DNA from 2 places in the Hominimerdicola aceti genome. Region 1 is predicted to be linked to the other one. Evidence: predicted binding sites of a transcription regulator. Region 1 holds the regulator's gene; the other holds the start of a gene.
The links. Region 1 encodes HrcA, which represses chaperone genes, less so after heat shock. Its sites were predicted from a motif close to TGTTAGCACTCNNNNNNNNNGAGTGCTAACA; they were not measured.

Region 1 (3,734 bases):
AGTGATCGTGATGTTCTGCTCCTTGCCTGTGCCAAGATCCTTAGCGGAAACGTGTACGATACCGTTAGCGTCGATATCGAATGTTACCTCGATCTGTGGAACGCCTCTTGGAGCAGGAGCGATTCCGTCAAGTCTGAACATACCGAGCTGTTTGTTGTCCTTTGCGAACTCACGCTCACCCTGAAGTACGTTGATATCAACGGCTGACTGATTATCAGCGGCAGTTGAGAATATCTGTGACTTCTTTGTAGGTATAGTTGTGTTTCTCTCGATGATCTTTGTGCAGATACCGCCCATTGTTTCAAGACCAAGTGACAGTGGAGTTACATCGAGGAGGAGCAGACCGTCCTTAACGTCGCCTGCGAGAACGCCGCCCTGATATGCAGCGCCAAGTGCTACGCACTCATCTGGGTTGATGCCCTTAAATGGCTCTTTGCCAAGGAATTTCTTAACAGCTTCCTGAACGGCTGGTATTCTTGAAGAACCGCCGACCATAAGGACTTTCTGAAGCTCGTTAGCTGACAGACCTGAGTCTGAAAGTGCCTGACGAACTGGTCCCATTGTTGACTCAACAAGGTCTGCTGTCATTTCGTTGAACTTAGCCTGTGTAAGTGTCATTTCAAGATGCTTTGGACCTGTAGCGTCTGCTGTGATGAATGGGAGAGAGATAGTTGATGAAGCAGTAGAAGAAAGCTCTATCTTAGCCTTTTCAGCAGCTTCCTTGAGTCTCTGCATTGCCATTTTATCACCTGAGAGGTCAACGCCCTCAGTCTTCTTGAACTCTGCAATCATCCAGTCGATAATTCTCTGGTCGAAGTCGTCGCCGCCCAGGTGGTTGTTACCTGCTGTAGCAAGAACTTCTGTAACACCGTCGCCCATTTCGATGATAGATACATCGAATGTACCGCCGCCCAGGTCGTAAACCATGACCTTCTGATCCTCTTCCTTATCAATACCGTAAGAAAGTGCAGCGGCTGTTGGCTCATTGATGATTCTCTTAACTGTCAGACCTGCGATCTGACCTGCGTCCTTAGTAGCCTGTCTTTGTGCGTCTGTGAAGTAAGCAGGAACTGTGATAACAGCCTCTGTTACCTTTTCGCCCAGATAAGCCTCAGCGTCAGCCTTCAGCTTCTGAAGTATCATAGCTGAAATTTCCTGTGGAGTGTAATCCTTGCCGCCCATGTGAGCCTTGTAGTCAGAGCCCATATGTCTCTTGATAGAAATTACAGTGTTGTCATAGTTTGTAACAGCCTGTCTTTTTGCTACCTGACCGATAAGTCTGTCGCCGTTCTTTGAAACGCCAACTACTGACGGAGTTGTTCTTGCACCCTCGCTGTTAGGGATAACAACGGCTTCGCCGCCCTCCATAACTGCTACACAAGAGTTTGTTGTACCTAAATCTATACCGATGATTTTGCTCATAAGATCAAGTCCTTTCAAAATTTACTTAATTTATATCAAGACCTTAAGTCCCGATGTCTTTGTTTATGGGTTTGCTACTATTACCATTGCGTGTCTTATTACCTTGCCGCCTATGGTGTAGCCGTTTTGAAGCACCTGCGCCACAATATTTTCACCCAGGTCAGGGTCGTCAACTGTGCTGACCGCCGTTGCAACGTTCGGGTCAAATTCCTTGCCCGCAAGCTCCATGACCTCAACGTTGAGTTTTTTCAGAGCGTCGCTGAACTGATTGAAGATCATTTCAACACCCTGTTTATAAACTGCGTCCTGAGTTTCTGTGCCTAACGCTCTTTCAAAGTTATCAAACACCGGCAGGAAGCCGTTTATCACATTTCCCTTTGCTGTGTCTGTAAGCTCCAGTCTTTCCTTTGCGCTTCTTTTTCTAAAGTTATCATATTCAGCCATAAGTCTGAGATACTTGTCATTTGCTTCGGCAAGCTCTTTTTTCAGCTTTTCTGTTTCGCTCTCCTCCGCCTTTTTCTCTGTATCCTCAGTGGCATTTTCTGCGGTATCCGCCGCTTCTTTCACTTCTTCGCTTTCAGCAGAGGTGTTTTCCTCTTTTTCAAGCTCAGTGTCCTTTTCAGTTTCCTTACTCAATTTACGCCGCCTGCCTTTCTTTTTATTCGTTTTCGTCATCTTCTTTGTTTTGCTCTTGTGGCTTTTCGGATATCATTTCCGATATCTTTCCTGTGAAATACTCGAGATATGGGATAAACTTCGCATAGTCGAGCCTCATAGGACCTATAAGCCCCAGCGCACCTGCTGTTTTGCCGTCCTTTGAGAACGGAGCTGTTATAATAGAGGAGTTGTGGATAACAAACCCGTCACGCTCAGGGGAGAACATAACGTGAAGCCCTGAGAACGTTTCGTCAATAAATCCTTTAAGCTCCTTCTGATTATCGAGAAAGCTTATTATCTCATTCTGGTTGAAGTCCTTGCAGGTGAGAAGATTACTCTGACCTTTGATAGACACGCTGCTCATTTCCTTTGTCATCTTCATGATCTCGGAAACAAGCGGTGAAAGGGTCATCATGTACGTTCCCATTGCTTCTGTGAGCTTTTCAAGATAAGCGTCCGAAAGACTGTCAATAGGCACGCCGTTGAGATTTTCCTTTACGAAGTTATCAAAAAACTCAAGCTGATCCTGACTGAGGTCGAACTCCAATCGGCAAACCTTATTCTTAATAGAGCCGTTGGACGTTATCATCAAAATAACGTACATTCTCTTTCCTGTAGGTATTACCTCTACCTTTGAGATAAGCGAGAACTTTGGCGTTGCGTTTGCGACCACTGCCGCACATTTCGTAAGATCCGCCAATGCCATTGAAGCCTTGTTCACAAGGTCTTCCTCTGTGACATATTCCTGCGGTATCATTGAATCCAGCATCTTCTTTTCATTTGCTGTAAGCTGGTTTTGCTCCATGAGCTGGTCAACATAAAGCCTGTAGCCTTTATATGTTGGTATTCTGCCTGCGGAGGTGTGTGGCTGTTCGAGATAGCCTTGCTTCTCAAGCTCTGCCATTTCATTTCTTATGGTCGCTGAGGACGCTTTGACGTGAGCCATTATCGCCTTTGAGCCTACAGGCTCGCCTGTTACGATATATTCATTGACTACCGCTGAAAGTATTTTCAGCTTGCGGTCGTCCATTTGCTCACCACCCGTTCTTCTTGTTAGCACTTATTGTATTTAAGTGTTAGCACTCTTTCTTCTCGAGTGCTAAGTATAGTTTATACCCTTTTGACGATTTTGTCAAGGGGTTTAAGACTATTTTTCTCACAAATTTCAAAAATATTTGAACTTCTTTTCCGTCATATTGCACAACGCTTTGCTGAAAATGCAAAAAAAGCGGGCAGACCGCAGTGGTCTGTCCGCCCGATGTTGGAAAAAGATCAGATAAAATTATTCTTTTGTATAAGCAGAAAGATCAGGAACAGCAAGCAGGCTGTCGTCTGCTTCGTCCATGGAATCTACAGTGAAATAAACTGCACTTGATTCGTCAGCACCCTCTGGGAGCAGAACTACCTGCTTAAGGTCATATGTAGCGCCGTCAAAGCCGTAAACTATCTGACCCTCACCGCCTGAAACACTGCTGTCGAGGTTATAATACTCGTGAACGACGTTTGTTGTTTCGTCAATATATGCGTGGTCGAAATCGAGGGTCGCACCGAAAAGAATGTCGGCTGACTTCCACTGATTTCCGTCGTTGTCCTCAATGCTGTAGGTAGTCGTGCCTTCTGAAACGTTGTAAAGCTTTCCGTCGCCAGGGCAAACT
Region 2 (3,734 bases), on a different contig from region 1:
AAAGTGCACTACGCCCGAAAACTCGAGATAGTACCCGAAGAAATGGAACTAATCAAGAGAATTTATAAGCTTTATCTCAAAACAGAATCCCTTACGGCTGTTCAGGCAACCCTACTTAATGATAACATCAAAACGAAAATGGGTAATGAGTACACACGTTTTGCAATAAAGGTTATTCTAAGTAATCCCGTATATGCTAAGGCTGATAACGCTGTCCTTAAATTTTTTGAGAATAAAGGCTCGACAATATACGCAGAAGACACCGAATTTGACGGAACTAAAGGAATGATGGTTTATAATAAAACCAAGCAAGAGAAGAATACCAGCCATAAAATTAAACCTTACAATGAATGGATCGTAGCTATTGGCGAACATGAAGGTGTTATAGGTGGAGCAGACTGGGTAAGTGTTCAAAATATTCTGGATAAAAATAAGGATAAGAACTACAATCGCCCACGCAGCCATTGTGCATTGCTTTCTGGATTACTCAGATGCAAATGCGGTTCTATAATGTACCCTCGTGTGGCAAAAACTTATAATGAACGAGGAGAAAGAAACTTTGCGTATGCGTGTAAGATGATGCTTAACTCAAATCGACAAAGATGCAATGTAAAACGCATAAACGGCAACTTCCTCGATGATCTTGTCTGGGAGCAAATCAAAGTTCTGACATCGGATAAATCTGAATTGGCAAAGCAGCTGAAAGAGGCACAGGGCAATTTTGAAAGCGATGAACAGCCTGTACTTAAAGAACTGGAGCAGATGAAAAAAAGGCTTAGCGACAATAAACAAAAACAAAAGAACCTTATAAATTTTATTGCCAATAACGGAAGTAAAATGTCGCCTGAAATGTCCGATGACGCTAATGAGCAATACCGAAAGCTTGAAAACAGCAACAAAGAGATCAGCTCAAAAATAATCAAGCTTGAAGAAGTTGTCGCACAAAGCGAGCAAGCATTTGCTAATTTCAAAGATCTTGCAACTCGCCTATCTGAATTTTCAGCAGCCTTAGATACCCAAACCACCTTTGAGGACAAACGTTACGCTGTGCGGCAAGTCATAGAACACGCTGAATGGGATGGCGAAAATGTAAAATTATTCTTTACTGGTAACCGAACAGTAGAACTTCAAGATATAAAGGACGAACTCGCAAACTATAAAAAAGCCCACAGAAAGTGGGCAAAGACAAGCTCTGATGAAAATGCGACATTAGGTGAGGATAGCGAACGAGATACTAATGCACTTTCGCTCCCAGAAAAAGTCTGCCAACGATATCCACTTTGACGAGCCTGTTGACTCCGATAAGGACGGCAATCAGCTTTGCCTTATCGACATAATCGCAGACGGAGAGGACGTTGCCGACAAAATAGAGCTTTCCATTCGCAGTGAACAGCTCTACCGCTATATCGAAAGCTCTCTTGATGAGCGTGAAAGACAGATAGTCACTTTGCGCTATGGCCTTTTCGGTCAGCCGCAGCTGCCGCAGCGAGAAGTCGCAAAACGCCTTGGTATCTCACGTTCCTATGTTTCAAGGATAGAAAAGAAAGCCTTGAAGCTTCTTAAAGACCGCTTCGATAAGCAGTGATAGGCGTTGACGCAGTAGGGGCGAACAGCGTTCGCCCGCTGATTATCATATCATGTCATTGTTTTAGCACTCATAAAACTAATATGCTAGCACTCACGTAATGAGAGTGCTAAAATTCAGCTAATGTTCACAATATCTTCACACAATAAACACATAGCAGGGGTATCATAAAGACAATGAAGAAAGGAAATGATACCAATGGAAGAGCAGAATAAATGATAAAAGCTTACAAGACAATTTAAGATATAACACATCAAGGAGGAATTTATATGTTTGGACTTACACCATTTGAAAGAAAGAGCTACGACCTGTTTAACGCATTCCATGATTTTGAGAATGATTTCTTTGGAGAAAATGCACTCCAGAGCTTCAAGACCGATATCAAGGACGAGGGCGACAAATATGTAATGGAAGCAGAGCTTCCGGGCTTTGATAAAGACGATATCAAGCTTGACATCTCAGGCAACGATCTTGTTCTTACCGCTGAGCATAAGGCAGAGACAGAGGATAAGAAAGACAAGTATATCCGCCGTGAGAGGACATACGGTTCTTATCAGAGAAGCTTTGACCTTACGGGCATTGATACCAACAATATCGCCGCAGAGTACAAGAATGGTATCCTGACCCTTGACCTGCCAAAGATGCAGGATGTAAAGCCTGAAACCAAAAGACTTGAGATAAAGTGATTTAAGTAAAGCCTAGGCTTTGAATGAGGCGATACCAATGGGTCACGATATGATTTGCAATAGGTTTTGCTAGAATAAAATATCCGTGAGAGCGAAATGCCCCCACGGATATTTTTTTGTTATCACGATTTTTTCTCACGGCTTTTGAGCCATATTTTTCGTATTAGTATGGCAAGTAAAATTCCTGCCACTGCACCGCTTGTGTCGATAAGAACATCACCCACCTGCCCTGCACGCCCCGGCACGAAAAGCTGATGTATCTCATCGCTTGAAGCGTAGATGCAAGAAAAAACTGCCGCAAAAAGCCCTCTGTATCCAAGCTTTTTCACCATAGCAAGATTTATGAACGCCAGTATTCCAAGCAAGGCGTATTCGCTGAAATGCGCAAGCTTTCTTATGATGAACGTGGCGGTGTCCTTGTATTCCGCCTGCGCTGTAGTGTCAAGGCTGTCATATACAGGGTTGACAAATTCTATCACTGTGTTAAACACCGCATTTGATTGCTTGTTTGACTCGTCAGCATTGTTTGCCGAGAACATGAATATCACCACGCACCACAGCACAAGTGCCGACCCTTTAAGTATTATCTTTATCCTGCCTTTTGAAGTTGCTTTCAATGTAGCCTTTCAGCTCCTCTTTTTTGTTTTCCACCTTTTCGTCTATAACACCATTCAACGCAAGCTCCAGCCCAATGCCGATATCCTTTCCGCCAAAGCCCATTTGTAAAAGATCTTTGCCGTTTATGTCAAGGTCGCAAATGTGGATACACTCGTTGTCCTCTTTTATCTCCATTGCAAGCTCTGCGATATGGTCAAGTTCTGCAAGCTTTTCCTGCCGTTTGTAGTCCGACTGGGCATATGTGTCAGCCCTGCGCACCTCCAGATAATCCATAACAAAGTCAAAGTCATGCTGAGCCATAAATCTCCGCACCGACTTTTTCGTGGCAGGTATCCTGTTGTCATGCTCCCATATAAGCTCATAAATATATTTCGCCGACGCGTTGTCTATCCTGAGCCTTTTTAATATCTTCTCCGCCATGTAAGCCCCCTGGAACTGGTGCTTTTTAAAGTGCGAAATGCCGTTCTCGTCAACAGTGTGCATTCTCGGCTTGCCAATATCGTGAAGAAGCATAGTAAGTCTCATCTGCCACTGTGGTCTGACGTTCTCAACGCTCAAACAAATGTGACCGTAAACATCAAGAAAATGGTGGGGATTGTTCTGCCTGAAATCAAAGCTTTCCCGAAGCTCAGGTATGAACACCGCTATGACCTCACGATAGTCAAGCAATATCTTCCTTACACCCTTTCCACAGAGAAGCTTTTTAAGCTCCGACGCAATGCGTTCGGCGGAAATGCTTTTTAAAAGCTCACGTTGTTCAAGTATAGCCTTTGAGGTCTTTTCCTCGATCTCAAACCCAAGGCATGAAGAAAATTTCAGCCCTCTTAATATCCTCAGAGCGTCCT

Region 2: OCV57_RS13665 (Hsp20/alpha crystallin family protein) is a predicted target of HrcA. The motif match lies at 1,670-1,700, and genes of this name have one in related genera.

What each region holds. Positions count from the first base shown of each region.
Region 1 is NZ_JAOQJZ010000009.1:76,390-80,123, forward strand. Features, by position in the region: gene dnaK (molecular chaperone DnaK) at 1-1,422, opposite strand, end outside; gene grpE (nucleotide exchange factor GrpE) at 1,486-2,058, opposite strand; gene hrcA (heat-inducible transcriptional repressor HrcA) at 2,081-3,109, opposite strand; gene OCV57_RS09650 (hypothetical protein) at 3,362-3,734, opposite strand, start outside.
Region 2 is NZ_JAOQJZ010000021.1:737-4,470, forward strand. Features, by position in the region: gene OCV57_RS13655 (recombinase family protein) at 1-1,284, shown strand, start outside; gene OCV57_RS13660 (sigma-70 family RNA polymerase sigma factor) at 1,238-1,585, shown strand; gene OCV57_RS13665 (Hsp20/alpha crystallin family protein) at 1,855-2,271, shown strand; gene OCV57_RS13670 (VanZ family protein) at 2,394-2,888, opposite strand; gene OCV57_RS13675 (CCA tRNA nucleotidyltransferase) at 2,848-3,734, opposite strand, start outside.